One region of the Thauera sp. ZXT1-4 genome, then DNA from elsewhere that is predicted to be linked to it. Evidence: riboswitches for the same ligand, from Rfam matches in the RefSeq annotation. Region 1 holds a riboswitch; the other holds the start of a gene.

Region 1 (7,381 bases):
CATTGCCTGGCTTTGTGGCCTGCTGTCGGCGATCGGCATCACCGCCTGCGACTACATCAACATGCGCGAACTGCAGCCCGGGGTGTCGACCGCTGCCGAGGTGCGCGAACGCTTTGGTCCGCCGCACATGGAGTGGCGCAACGAGGATGGATCCCTGACCTGGGAGTTCAGCCGTCAGCCCGAGGGGATCGAATGCTTCATGATCACCATCGGCTCGGACCAGATCCTGCGCAGCATCGACCAGGTACTGAACGAGCAGACCTTTGCCAGGGTCGAAAAGGGCATGGATCCCGATCAGGTCCGGCGACTGCTCGGCAAACCTGCGTCCAGCCAGTTCTTCGCCGTCAAGCAGGAAACCGTTTGGGACTGGAAGTACTCGCACGGATTCGCCGGCACCAACGAGCCCGAATATTTCACCGTGTCGTTCAACGTCGATGGCCGCGTGACGGGGACCGGGCGATACACCCTTCACCGCGGCCGTTGATACGGAGGCGGTCATGACGTATCCGATTTCGCATCGCTGGCGGCTTTTGGCGGCTGCGCTACTGGTGCTCGCAGCCTTGCAGCTTCAGGGTTGTGCCAGCTTCGAGCCGCCACGGCCCTTCGCCACCGAAGCCGAGGCCCTGGCTGCGCGGGGGGAGCCGACCCGGCGCTGGAGCAACGATGACGGCACCACGACGCTGGAGTATTCCACCCAGCCGAATGGCCGCAGTTGCCTGATGGTACACGTCGATCAGGGCGGCATCGTATTGCGCCAGTGGGATGCGCTGGCGCCGGATAACCTGGCGCGTGTGGAGCGTGGAATGGACAAGGAGCAAGTCTCCCGCCTGCTCGGCGCCCACCGTTCGGAGCAGCGCTTCAGAAACTCGGGCGAAGAGGTCTGGGACTGGAATGTGCGCAATGACGGCCCGGGCATCGCAACCTTGTTCAACGTTCACTTCATCGATGACAAGGTGGTCCGTACCAGCCAGACCTACGTCTATCCGCGCGAGGGCCCGGGATGGGGCGCTTGGGGAGCCTATCCTCCCTACCCCTGGGGCTGGGGGCCGGGTTTCTGGGGCTATCCGCGCCCCTTCTATCCGCACCCCTTCGCGCACCCCTGGTTCTGGTAGGGCCACCCCGCTTTCCCCGTGTCCGGATTGCGTTCGGAGCGGAGGCGGCAGCGCGGGGACTGTGGCGCGTCAGCCCGGTGCGTCCAGCAGCCGTTGCTGGAAAGCCTCGGCAGGCTCCGGGCGGCCGAAGAAGTAGCCCTGGAATCGGTCGCACCCGGCGTCGGCAAGGAACGCGAACTGCGCGGGCTGCTCGACGCCTTCGGCGATCACGATCAGATCCAGGGTCCGGCCGAGCGCGATGACGGTACGTGCGATCGCCGCATCGTTGGGGTCCGTCATGACGTCGCGCACGAAGGACTGATCGATCTTCAGATTCGTCAGCGGCAGGCGTTTGAGGTAGGTCAGGGAAGAATAGCCCGTTCCAAAGTCGTCGAGCGCGAAGCCGACCCCGAGCGCCTTCAGCGCCTCCATGCGCGTGATCGCCGATTCCACGTCTTCGAGCAGCAGGCTCTCGGTCAGCTCGAGCTTGAGGCGTCCGCGCGGGATGTTTGCGTGGCGTACGACGCTGGACACCATGTCGGCGAAGCCCTCGTGGCGGAACTGGCGGGCGCTGACGTTGACGGCGATCTCGATCGGCGGCAGACGTGGATCGCTCGCCCATGCGGCCAGTTGCGCGCATGCGGTTTCCAGCACCCAGGCGCCGAGCGCGATGATGAGGCCGCTTTCTTCCGCGATGGGGATGAACTCGGCAGGCGAGATGGGGCCGCGCTGGGGATGCGTCCAGCGTAGCAGCGCCTCGGCGCCGACGATCCGGCCGGAAGCGTCGACCTGGGGCTGGTAGTGCAGCGCGAGACTCCTGCCCGGCAGTGCCGCCCGTAGCTCGGTTTCGAGCTGGGTACGTTCGGAGAGCGCCTGCTCCATCTCGGGGCCGAAGAAATGCATGCAATTCCGGCCAGTCGCCTTGCTCCGATACATGGCCATGTCGGCATGCTTGAGCAGTGCATCGGCGCTGTCGGGGGCGCTACCGAACAGGGTCACGCCGATGCTGGCGGAGATCCGCGTCTCGAAATGGCCCGAGCGGTACGCATGCTCCACGGCGAGCAGGATCTTGTGCCCGATGGCCTCGGCTTGCGCCCGTGCTTCCTCGGGGTCCGTGCCCAGGTCCTCGAGCACCACGACGAACTCATCCCCGCCCAGACGTGCCACGGTGTCGCACTTGCGTGTGCTGCGGGCGAGGCGCTCCGCGATCTCGCGCAGCAGTTCGTCGCCGTGGTCGTGGCCCAGGGTGTCGTTCAGGGTCTTGAAGTTGTCGAGGTCGAGCAGCAATAGTGCGCAGTGCGTGCCCCGACGTTGGCTGCTCGAGATGGCGTGATTCACCCGGTCCATCATCAGGCGCCGGTTGGGCAGATGGGTCAGCGGGTCGTAGTAGGCGAGCGCGTGGATGCGATGCTCCGCTGTGCGCAGCTCCTCAACCTGGGCTTGCAGACGGATCGACTGCTGGTCGAGTGAAGCCTGGTTGTTGGCGAGCCGGGCACGCATGTCGCCAAGGACGCGATCGAGTTGTGCGATCTCTTCGATGTGCGTGGATAGCGGGGGTGTCGGCGAAAAGTCCAGTTTGCCGATACGCTTGCCGGTGGCGGCGAGTGCTTCGAGCGGTGCGGCGATGCGGCGCGAAACGCGCTGCGCCACGGCCGCAGCAAGGATCATCAGCACGGTGAGGGCGAGTGCCGTGCCGAGCAGCACGCGTGACCAGGGCGCAGCGAACTCGGCGGCGGGCGCCAGGGTGAGCACCCACAGGCGCTGTTCTCCAAGACGATGCTCGTGCATGGCGGCGAGCCATGACTCGCCGCCACTGTCGATGCGCCGCTCCGAGTACGCGGTGCGTCCGGCTTGCCGCCACGCGACCAGCGCCTTGTTCACGCTGTCTAGACCGAGTGCACTCGCCGGCAGGAGCAGGCTGCCGAGCCATTCGTCCGAGGAAACGTCCTCGGGGCGCCGGGGCAGGCCGAGCACCCGCTCGTCGCTGGTGAGGATCAGGGCCAGCCCGCTCTGTCCGACGCGCGCCTGCTGCGTGGAGATCGACAGGTCGCGCAGCATGATGTCCAGGCCGAGGACCGCCTGCGTCCCGTCGCCAAGCTGGAAGCGCCGCGAGGTGGTCACCCCCGGGTCTCCCGTGGTGAAGAAAGTGTAGGGGGTTGTCCAGTGCGCCGCGCCGTCCGCGTTCGATTTCGCGCCGATGTACCAGGGGCGGGTGCGGGCATCGTAGTCGAAGCGCTCCAGCGCCTCGCTGCGCTCGCCTTCCGGCGTCTCTTCGATGATCAGGTGCATGTCGCCCCAGTTCGCCCGATTCGTGACCCGGCTGCGCCAGCTGCCATCCGGCAGGCGGATCAGCACCCAGCCCCTGCCGTCTTCGGTGCCGAGCACGACCGAGCTGAGGTTCGGAACATGGGTCAGCAACGCCTTGAAGCGACGCTCGATCTTGAGCGGGTCGTCGAGTTCGGGCGGCAGATCCGCGATCCAGCTCGTCGACGGTGCGAGCAGGGCGGCAGGGAGCGCAACCGTCTGCTGCAGGGCATTGCGCACGCCATCGGCCACCCGGGTGAATTCCTTGGAGGCGAGGGTGTCGTGCAGGGGCTGCAGGCCGAAGATCGCGAACCCGAGCGCAAGCGCTACCACCGCGCTGCCGACGAGCATCATCAGGCGGGTGAAGAGGACGCTGCGAAGTGTGGTGCGTTGCTGCATCTCGAGGATGGGTGTTCCGGGTGCGGTCGTGGCGCTCTATGCTGCCAGTTGAGCGTAGTGTGGTGTGTGACATTCGTCATTGCGGACGGCAGAACGAACAGTGCGGATCCGCGCTGACAGCGTGCCCGTGCGGTGGTGACGCTCGTCCGGACGAGGCCTGGGGCGTCTCCGTGTGGCGAGATTTCCTCGCCATTCTGCCTTGGCAGCGTTTTGCGCAGGGACTAGAATCCAAAGCTTGCCGAGGAGCGCTGCGACCCACCGAACCTGTGCGGGCCAGGCTCGGCAACCGATCAACGGCGCTCACAAACCTTCAGCCGGTTTGTGGCGCCGTTCGCTTTTGTGCGTGGCGTTGCCCGGCGACCGTCGAACGACCGAGGACCCAGCCATGCAATCCGATCGCAGTACCGAACTTCGCCAGCTTCTCGCCGACCGCATCCTGATCCTCGACGGCGCGATGGGCACCATGATCCAGCAGGAGAAGCTGGGCGAGGCGGACTACCGCGGCGATCGCTTCCTCGACCACCCGAAAGACCTCAAGGGCAACAACGACCTGCTGGTGCTCACGCGCCCGGACGTGATCGTCGGCATCCACCGCGCCTATCTCGAGGCCGGCGCGGACATCATCGAGACCAACACCTTCAACGCCACCCGCGTGTCGCAGGCGGAGTACGGGCTCGAGGCGCTGGCCTACGAACTCAACGTCGAGGGCGCGCGCCTGGTGCGCGAGCTGTGCGACGAGTACACCGCGAAGAACCCCGCCAAGCCGCGCTACTGTGCCGGCGTGCTCGGGCCGACCTCGCGCACGCTGTCGATCTCGCCGGATGTGAACGATCCCGGCTTCCGCAACATCAGCTTCGATGCGCTGGCCGACGACTACTACGACTCGGCCAAGGCCCTGCTCGAAGGCGGCGCCGACATCCTGCTGATCGAGACGGTGTTCGACACGCTCAACGCCAAGGCCGCGGTGTTCGCGATCGAGAAGCTGTTCGACGAGATTGAGAAAAGCGGCGGCCAGCGCGTGCCGGTGATGATCTCTGGGACCATCACCGATGCCTCCGGCCGAACGCTGTCGGGCCAGACCGCGGAGGCGTTCTGGAATTCACTCAGCCACGCGCAGCCGATCAGCTTCGGCCTCAACTGCGCGCTCGGCGCCGACCAGCTGCGCCAGTACGTCGAGGAACTGTCCAACGCCTGCGACACCCACGTGTCCGCCCACCCCAACGCCGGCCTGCCCAACCCGCTGTCGCCTACCGGCTACGACGAGACGCCCGAGCATCTCGCCGGCCAGATCCGCGAGTGGGCGCAGAGTGGCTTGGTGAACATCGTCGGCGGCTGCTGCGGCACCACGCCGGCGCACATCGCGGCGATCGCCGAAGCCGTTGCGGGCCTCGCGCCGCGCGTCGTGCCCACCATCGAGAAGAAGCTGCGCCTGTCGGGCCTCGAGCCCTTCAACGTCGGCGGCGACGCGCTGTTCGTCAATGTGGGCGAGCGCACCAACGTCACTGGTTCCAAGGCCTTCGCGCGCATGATCCTCGAGGGCCGCTTCGACGACGCGCTCGCGGTGGCGCGCCAGCAGGTCGAGAACGGCGCCCAGGTCATCGACATCAACATGGACGAGGCGATGCTCGATTCGGTCGCCGCCATGGAGCGGTTCTGCAAGCTCATCGCTACCGAGCCCGACATCTCGCGCGTGCCGATCATGCTCGACTCGTCGAAGTGGTCGGTGATCGAGACCGGCCTCAAGTGCATCCAGGGCAAGGGCGTGGTCAACTCGATCTCGATGAAGGAAGGCGAGGCCGAGTTCCTGCGCCAGGCCCGCCTCGCGCGCCGCTACGGCGCGGCGGTGATCGTGATGGCCTTCGACGAGCAGGGCCAGGCCGATACCTTCCGCCGCAAGACCGAGATCTGCGAGCGCGCCTACAAGCTGCTCACCAAGCCGGTGGCCGAAGGCGGCGCCGGCTTCCCGGCCGAAGATATCATCTTCGACCCCAACATCTTCGCCATCGCCACCGGCATCGAGGAGCACGACAACTACGCGGTCGATTTCATCAACGCCGTGGCGTGGATCAAGGAGAACCTGGCTTACGCCAAGACCTCGGGCGGGGTGTCGAACGTGTCCTTCAGCTTCCGCGGCAACGATCCGGTGCGCGAGGCGATCCACACCGTGTTCCTGTACCACGCGATCAAGGCTGGCCTGTCGATGGGCATCGTCAATGCCGGCCAGCTCGGCGTGTATGACGAGCTCGCGCCCGAACTGCGCGAGAAGGTCGAGGACGTGGTGATGAACCGCAGGCCCGGCGCGGGCGAGGCCCTGGTTGAGTTCGCGCAGACGGTGAAGGGTCAGGCGAAGGAGTCCGCCCAGGACTTGGCCTGGCGCGAGTGGCCGGTCGAGGAGCGTTTGAGCCACGCGCTGGTCAAGGGCATCACCGAGTTCGTCGTCGCCGATACCGAGGAGGTACGTGCCAGGCTCGAGGCCGAGGGCAAGCCGCCGCTCGCGGTCATCGAAGGCCCGCTGATGGCGGGCATGAGCGTCGTCGGCGACCTCTTCGGCGCGGGCAAGATGTTCCTGCCGCAGGTGGTGAAGTCGGCGCGGGTGATGAAGCAGGCGGTCGCCCACCTCATCCCCTACATCGAGGCCGAGAAGCTGCGCACCGGCGCCAGCAGCAAGGGCCGCATCATCATGGCCACGGTCAAGGGCGACGTGCACGACATCGGCAAGAACATCGTCGGCGTGGTGCTCGGCTGCAACGGCTATGAGGTGATCGACCTCGGCGTGATGGTGCCGGCAGCGAAGATCCTGGAGGCGGCGAAGGAACACGGCGCGCAGGCGATCGGTCTGTCGGGCCTGATCACGCCTTCGCTGGAGGAAATGGCCCACGTTGCCGCAGAGATGAAGCGCCAGGGCTTCGAGGTGCCGCTGCTGATCGGCGGTGCCACCACCAGCCGCAACCACACCGCGATCAAGATCGCCCCGCACTACGACCAGCCTGTCGTGTACGTGCCCGACGCCTCACGCGCGGTGGGCGTGGTCACCGCACTGCTGTCGGAGGGCCAGAGCGAAGCCTTCAAGGCCGAGGTCGCCGCCGACTACGAGAAGATCCGCGTCCTGCACGCCGGCAAGAAGGGCATGCAGCTGGTCGGCCTTGAGGCAGCGCGTGCCAACGCTTTCCGCACTGACTGGACTGCCGAGCGTGTGGCGGCGTGCAGCACTGCCCACCAGGCCGGGTTCACGCCCTACCAGCCGCCGCGCCCCAACATGCTCGGCGTGCAGGCGATCGATGTCGAGCTGGGCGAGCTGGTGAGCTACATCGATTGGGGCCCCTTCTTCCAGACCTGGGACCTCGCCGGCCGCTTCCCCGCCATCCTCGACGACGCAGTGGTGGGCGAGACGGCGCGCAACGTGTTCGCGGACGGCAAGGCCATGCTGGACAAGATCGTCGCCGAGAACTGGCTGCAGGCCAAGGCGGTGTTCGGTCTGTTCCCGGCCAACGCGGTCGGCGACGACATCGAGATCTACACCGGCGAGGACCGCAAGCACCTTGCCATGGTGTGGCACGGCCTGCGTCAGCAGCACGAACGCCCGGCGG
Region 2 (7,381 bases), on a different contig from region 1:
CACAGCCGCTTTCACGGAGAGACGCAAATCACCGTGCGCCCCGAATGCTTACACACCCGGCCGCTTCGGTCTATAATCCGCGACTTGCCGCCGAGTTAACTCGACAACTTGCAGGGCGGCATGGCAGCGGGACTGCCTCACAAATACTGCTAAAGCGTCGGCTGCTCGACGAAATCCCCGGAGCTGGCCGCAGACGCAAGGCCAGAATGGCGGGGATTTTTGCTTTTCAAGGAGCAGCAGCATGGCTGAGTTTCTCTTCACCTCCGAGTCGGTCTCCGAAGGCCATCCCGACAAGGTCGCCGACCAGGTGTCCGACGGCGTGCTCGACGCCATCCTCGCCGAAGACCCCAAGGCGCGCGTCGCCTGCGAGACGCTGGTGTCCACAGGCCTCGTCGTGATCTCGGGCGAGATCACCACCACCGCTCACCCCAATTACCGCGAGATCGCGCAGGACGTGATCCGCCGCATCGGCTACGACAACTCCGACATCGGCTTCGACTACAAGAGCTGCGCGGTGCTGGCCGCGATCAACCGCCAGTCGCCCGACATCGCTCAGGGGGTCAATGCTGCCAACGACGACCCGCTCGACCAGGGCGCCGGCGACCAGGGCCTGATGTTCGGCTACGCCACCAACGAGACCGACAGCCTGATGCCGCTGCCGATCTACTACGCCCACCGCGTCATGCAGCGCCAGGCCGAGGTGCGCAAGGACGGCCGCCTGCCCTGGCTGCGCCCCGACGCCAAGAGCCAGATCACGGTCAAGTACGTCGACGGCAAGCCGGTGGCGATCGACACCGTCGTGGTGTCCACCCAGCACGACCCCGACGTCACCCAGGAGCAGATCCGCGAGGCGGTGATCGAGCTGATCATCAAGCCGGTACTGCCGCCCGAGCTGATGAAGGGCGACGTCCGCTACCTCGTCAACCCCACTGGCCGCTTCGTGGTCGGCGGCCCGCACGGCGACTGCGGCCTGACCGGGCGCAAGATCATCGTCGACACCTACGGCGGCGCGGCCCACCACGGCGGCGGCGCCTTCTCGGGCAAGGATCCGTCCAAGGTCGACCGCTCGGCCGCCTACGCCGGCCGTTACGTGGCCAAGAACATCGTCGCCGCGGGCCTCGCCGACAAATGCGAGGTGCAGGTGGCCTACGCAATCGGTGTCGCGCGTCCGGTGTCGCTGATGGTCAACACCTTCGGCACTGGGAAAGTGGCCGATGAGAAGATCGTCGAACTGATCGGCCACCACTTCGATCTGCGTCCGAAGGCGATCATCCAGGCCCTGGACCTGCTGCGCCCCGTCTATTCCCGCACCGCGGCCTACGGCCACTTCGGCCGCGATGAGCCGGGCTTCACCTGGGAACAGACCGACAAGGCGGCCGCCCTGCGCGCCGACGCCGGGCTGTAAAATACTGCCCCGTACCGCACGCCCCTCTCCGGCAACGGTGAGGGGCGTCTTCTTTTGATCGTCCGCGCAGGACCGCGCAGGATCGTACTCGCGTGCGAACCTCTGGCCTGCGCAACAGTCTGCACTGTCCCGCCCCAAACCAGAACGCAAGACTCTTCCTCATGCTCCAGCAAACCCTGATGTTCGTCCTCGGCCTCGTCGTCCTCGTCATCGGCGCCGACGTCCTCGTGCGCGGCGCTTCACGCCTGGCGGTGTCCTTCGGCGTGTCGCCCCTGGTGGTAGGCCTGACTGTGGTCGCTTTCGGCACCAGTGCGCCAGAGATGGCGGTTTCAGTGGGCTCCGCGCTCTCGGGCAGCCCGGATCTGGCGATCGGCAACGTGGTCGGCAGCAACATCGCGAACATCCTGCTGATCCTCGGCATCTCGGCCCTGATCACGCCGCTACTGGTCGATGAGCAGATCATCCGCCAGGAGATCCCGATCATGATCGGCGCCTCGGCGCTACTGGTGGTGGTTGCGCTCGACGGTCGGATCGGTCTGATCGAGTCGATCACGCTGTTCGCTCTCGTGATCGCGTACACGGTGTTCCTGGTCGTTCAATCGCGGCGTGCCTCGAAGAGTGTTCAGGATGAGTTCGAAACCGAGATCCCCACCTCGAACTGGGACCGCCACTGGAGCGTGCAGATCGGGCTCATCGTGGTCGGTCTGGTGATGCTGGTGGTCGGTGCCAACTGGCTGGTGGATTCGGCGGTCGCCTTCGCACGCGCCTTCGGCGTCAGCGACCTGGTGATCGGCCTCACCGTGGTCGCGGTCGGCACCTCGATGCCCGAAGTCGCCACCTCGATCGTCGCCGCGATGCGCGGCCAGCGCGACATCGCGGTAGGAAACGTGGTGGGCAGCAACGTGTTCAACATCCTCGCCGTGCTCGGCCTCACCGGCATCGTGTCGGGTGCCGGCCTGCCGGTGTCGGAGGCGGCGCGCAATTTCGACCTGTGGGTGATGCTGGCGGTGGCCTTCGCCTGCCTGCCGATCATGATCAGCGGGCGCGAGATCGCACGCTGGGAAGGCGGCGTGTTCCTGGCCTACTACGCTATCTACACCGCCTGGCTCGTGCTGCAGGCGCAACAGCACGACAGCCTGCCGGCCTTCTCGGGCGTGATGCTCGGCTATGTGCTGCCGATCACGGTGATCACACTGATCGTCAGCATGCTCCGCCAATCCGACAGCAACCCGCGCCGCTGAACGCAGCGCCTGCCCTCAGGCCGATACGCGGAAGCGGCGCACTGCCTGCTCGAGCGCGTCCGCGAGCTGGCTCAGCTCTCCGGCGCGCTGCAACGAGTCGCGCGTGGCGCCGTGGCTTTCTTCGCTCATGCGGGCGATGCTCTCGACGCGCTGAGCAATATCGGAGCTGGCCTGACGCTGTTCGCCAAGGGCGGCGTTGATCGACCCGACCACCTCCCGCACCTCGACCGCGCCGCCCTCCAAAGCAGCCACAGCGGCGCGCGCGCGCTCGGCGTTCTCGGCGCCGCGCTCTGCCAGTTGGCGCCCCTCCTCCATCGTCCCCACGGCTTGACGGGCATTGGCCTGAACGCGCTCGATCATGGCATTGATCTCGTGTGTCGACTGGCGGGTACGCTCGGCGAGCTTGCGCACCTCGTCCGCCACGACGGCAAAACCACGTCCCTGCTCACCCGCGCGCGCCGCCTCGATCGCGGCATTGAGCGCCAGCAGATTGGTCTGGTCAGCAATGTCCTGAATGACCTGCGCGATGTTGGAGATGCTCTCCGCACTGATGCCGAGGTCCGCCACCACCGCGGCTGACGCGGTCATGCGTTGCTCCACCAGGCCGATGGTTTCGACCGCCTGGTTGATCACCTTCACGCTGTCGTGCATCTGAGCTTCGGAGTTGCCGCTGAGGCGGTCAGCGTCGTTCGCATGTTCAGCGACGACCGAGATGCTGGTGCTCAGTTCCTCGATCGAAGCCGCGATCGCCTGCGCCGCGTCGGTCTGCGCCAGGGTAGCGGTTGCCACCTTCTCCTCGTTGTTGCGCAGCGCGTCCGCCGCGGCGACGAGCCGCCCGGCGTCCGCGCGAATCCCCCGAATGATGGTTTGCAGTCCGCCCTGCATGTCCTGCATCGCGGCCAGCAGGCTGCGCCCGTCGCCGCCGCGGATCTCGACACGCTGCTGAAGATCCCCGTCCGCGATACGCTGCGCCACCTCCGCCGCGTAGGCGGGCTCGCCGCCCAGGCGGGACAGCACATTGCGCGTCACCAGCACCGAAGCCACCACGCACACCAGCAGCGCAAAAGCGCCCAGCCCGAGAACGACGAGCCGACTGCGCTCCAGTGCCTGTGCCGAATCCGATCGCATTCCGGCGGTCAGCTTTTCGAGATGCGCGATCTGCTTCATCAGCTCGCCGCGGATCTCGCGCCAGGCCGGCGTCTCGCTGCGCACCAGCACCTCGCGTGCAGCCTGCAGGTCCTCGGCGCGCACCCTTTCGATCACCTGCGCCTGCAGCGGCGCCCAGCGCTGGACGATCTCCTGCATGCGTGCGGCCGAGGCCGCACCCCCCTCGAGGACGTGTCCGCGCGCGACGATCTGCGCCAGCATCCCGTCGAACTGGTGCTTGGCCTGATCGAAGTTCTCGTAGGCCTTGGGGTTACCGGGATCGAGCAGGATATTGCGCAAGGCTTGGCCCATCTGCAGGCCTTGCGCATAGGTGCGCGTGACATCACGCTCAACGGCGAGCTCGGTCTCGATGAAGCCGGACAGGCGCTCGCCCGCAAGCTGCATCTGCCACAGCGCGCCGCCCAGGGCGAGCAGGAAAAGGCCGCAGGTCGAAGCGGCCAGCAATACGAGCTGGGATCTTACGGACAGGGTCTTGGAAGCCATCTTCGTTCTCGTGCGTGCAGTCAGGGGGTCGGCCCGGCTTCATCGCCCCGGCCGTCATAAGCGTATCCTGATGAGGATATCGGCAAGGCAACGAAAGCCTTTAGGCACGATGTCACATCCCGGGGGCCGTCCGGCACGGAGCGCCACCACCTCATCGATCACCACCTCATCGTCTCTTCCTGCACCGTCTCTTCCATCACGGTCCACGCGGACATCCATCGGATATAATGACGCGCTACCGAGGAGCGCTGCGAGGCGCCCGCCGGCTTTGCCGGCTGTGGCCCCCAGGCTCGGACCCCGCCGCCCGGCGGGTTGCAGTACAACGGCGCTCACCTGCTAATCGTCTCAACCCCTGCCGGGTCCGGGATGTCGGGTGAGCCGCCTGCAGCGCCATGCTGCCCTCCCCCGTCCCGCCCGGCCATAGCATGGAGCTTTTCATGAACGCTGTGGCTGACACCCGTTTCACCGATTTCGTCGTCGCTGACCTGTCGCTCGCCGACTGGGGCCGCAAGGAAATCCGCATTGCCGAAACCGAGATGCCCGGCCTGATGGCGATCCGCGAGGAATACGCCGCCAGCCAGCCGCTCAAGGGCGCGCGCATCACCGGTTCGCTGCACATGACCATCCAGACCGCGGTGCTGATCGAGACGCTGACCGCGCTCGGCGCCCAGGTGCGCTGGGCCTCGTGCAACATCTTCTCGACCCAGGACCACGCCGCCGCGGCCATCGCCGCCGACGGCATCCCGGTGTTCGCGGTCAAGGGCGAGTCGCTGACCGACTACTGGGACTACACCCACCGCATCTTCGAATGGAAGGACGGTGGCTACTCCAACATGATCCTCGACGACGGCGGCGACGCCACGCTGCTGCTGCACCTGGGCGCACGCGCCGAGCAGGACCTTTCCGTGCTTGCCAAGCCGGGCTCGGAAGAGGAAACCGTGCTCTTCGCCGCGATCAAGGCCAAGCTGGCGCAGGACCCGACCTGGTACTCGACCCGCCTGGCGCAGATCAAGGGCGTGACCGAGGAAACCACCACCGGCGTGCACCGCCTGTACCAGATGCACGCGCGCGGCGAACTCAAGTTCCCGGCGATCAACGTCAACGATTCGGTGACCAAGTCCAAGTTCGACAACCTGTACGGCTGCCGCGAATCCCTGGTCGACGGCATCAAGCGCGCCACCGACGTGATGGTGGCAGGCAAGATCGCCGTGGTGTGCGGCTACGGCGACGTAGGCAAGGGCTCGGCCCAGGCGTTGCGTGCGCTGTCGGCCCAGGTGTGGGTGACCGAGATCGACCCGATCTGCGCGCTACAGGCCGCGATGGAAGGCTACCGCGTAGTGACCATGGAGTACGCCGCCGACAAGGCCGACATCTTCGTCACCGCCACCGGCAACTACCATGTCATCACCCACGACCACATGGCGAAGATGCGTGACCAGGCCATTGTCTGCAACATCGGCCACTTCGACAACGAGATCGACGTCGCCAGCGTCGAGGGCTATCAGTGGGAGGAGATAAAGCCGCAGGTGGATCACATCATCTTCCCCGATGGCAAACGCATCATCCTGCTCGCCAAGGGCCGCCTGGTGAACCTCGGCTGCGCCACCGGGCACCCGAGCTACGTGATGTCGAGCTCCTTCGCCAACCAGACGATCGCGCAGATCGAACTCTTCACCCGCACGGCGGACTATCCTGTAGGCGTCTACACGCTGCCCAAGCACCTGGACGAGAAGGTCGCCCGCCTGCAGCTGAAGAAGCTCAACGTGCAGCTCACCGAGCTCACCGACGCGCAGGCGGCCTACATCGGCGTACCGAAGCAGGGCCCGTACAAGACCGACCAGTACCGCTACTGATGCCGCGCCGGCGCCGCGGGCAGAGCCTCTCCGGGCCGCCCGCCCGCGGCGCGCAACGAGGAGGATCAGCATGCCGTACCCGAGGGTTCGCAACACCCGGGTGGAGGACATCCCCGCCCTGATCGCGCTGCAGGCGCGTGTCTACCCGACCATCCCGCCATGGAGCCAGCGCAAGCTGCGCGAGCAACTCGACGTGTTTCCGCAGGGCCAGATCGTGGTCGAGACCGACGACGGCGTGGCCGGCTGCGCGAGTTCGCTGATCGTGCTGTGGGACGATTGGGCCGAGTCCCACACCTGGCGCGAGATCACCGGCGCCGGCACCTTCGATCAGCACAACCCGGACGGCCGCACGCTGTATGGCGCCGAGGTCTTCGTCGACCCCGAGGTGCGCGGCCTGGGGCTTGGTCATCTGCTCTACGAGGGCAGGCGCAACCTGTGCCGGGCCATGAACCTCAAACGCATCATCGCCTGTGGCCGGCTGCCGGGCTACGCCGCACACGCCGACGCGATGAGCCCCGAGTTCTACGCGCAGAAGGTGGTGTGGGGCGACTTCACCGACCCGGTGCTGAGCTTCCAGTTGCGCGAGGGCTTCTCGTACTGCGGCGTGATCCCCGACTACCTGCCCGAGGACGTCGAGTCGCATGGCAACGCCTCGCTGATCGTTTGGCTCAACCCCGACTACGACCCCACCCGGCCCACCGAAATCAAGGAGGATATCCACCCATGATCGTACGTATCGCCGCCGTTCAATACCTGCTGCGCTCCATCCACGACTGGGCGGGCTTCGAGAACCAGGTGCGCTTCATCATGAAGGCCGCGGGCGACTACAAGCCCCAGTTCGTGCTCCTGCCCGAGATATTCACCACCCAGCTGCTGTCCTTCATGGACACCACGGACGTCTGCGCCGCGGTGCGCAACATGAACGACTACACCCGGCGCTACAAAGAACTGATGCTCGAGCTGGCGCACGAGTGGAACGTGCACCTCATCGGCGGCAGCCACCCCACGCTGCACGAGGATGGCCGCCTGCTCAACACCGCCTACTACTTCACCCCCGGAGGCGAGGTCTTCGAGCAGGACAAGATCCACCGCACACGCTGGGAGCGCGAGAAGTGGAACACCGACGCCGGCGACCAGCTGCGCCTGTTCGACACGCCCTTCGGACGCATCGCCATCCTGATCTGCTACGACATCGAGTTCCCCGAGCTCGCACGCATGGTGTGCGAGGCGGG

The links. Region 1 has a riboswitch for S-adenosylhomocysteine ahead of metH (methionine synthase). Riboswitches for the same ligand answer to the same signal wherever they lie in the genome.
Region 2: linked by a shared signal. The riboswitch ahead of ahcY (adenosylhomocysteinase) and the one ahead of metH (methionine synthase) in region 1 are both predicted to bind S-adenosylhomocysteine.

What each region holds. Positions count from the first base shown of each region.
Region 1 is NZ_JBQWSN020000006.1:62,136-69,516, forward strand. Features, by position in the region: gene bamE (outer membrane protein assembly factor BamE domain-containing protein) at 1-484, shown strand, start outside; gene ACUH78_RS06885 (hypothetical protein) at 498-1,112, shown strand; gene ACUH78_RS06890 (bifunctional diguanylate cyclase/phosphodiesterase) at 1,182-3,794, opposite strand; S-adenosyl-L-homocysteine riboswitch at 4,029-4,103, shown strand; gene metH (methionine synthase) at 4,180-7,381, shown strand, end outside.
Region 2 is NZ_JBQWSN020000004.1:165,454-172,834, forward strand. Features, by position in the region: gene metK (methionine adenosyltransferase) at 242-1,405, shown strand; gene ACUH78_RS05380 (calcium/sodium antiporter) at 1,567-2,646, shown strand; gene ACUH78_RS05385 (methyl-accepting chemotaxis protein) at 2,662-4,296, opposite strand; S-adenosyl-L-homocysteine riboswitch at 4,530-4,634, shown strand; gene ahcY (adenosylhomocysteinase) at 4,734-6,149, shown strand; gene ACUH78_RS05395 (GNAT family N-acetyltransferase) at 6,220-6,876, shown strand; gene ACUH78_RS05400 (carbon-nitrogen hydrolase family protein) at 6,873-7,381, shown strand, end outside.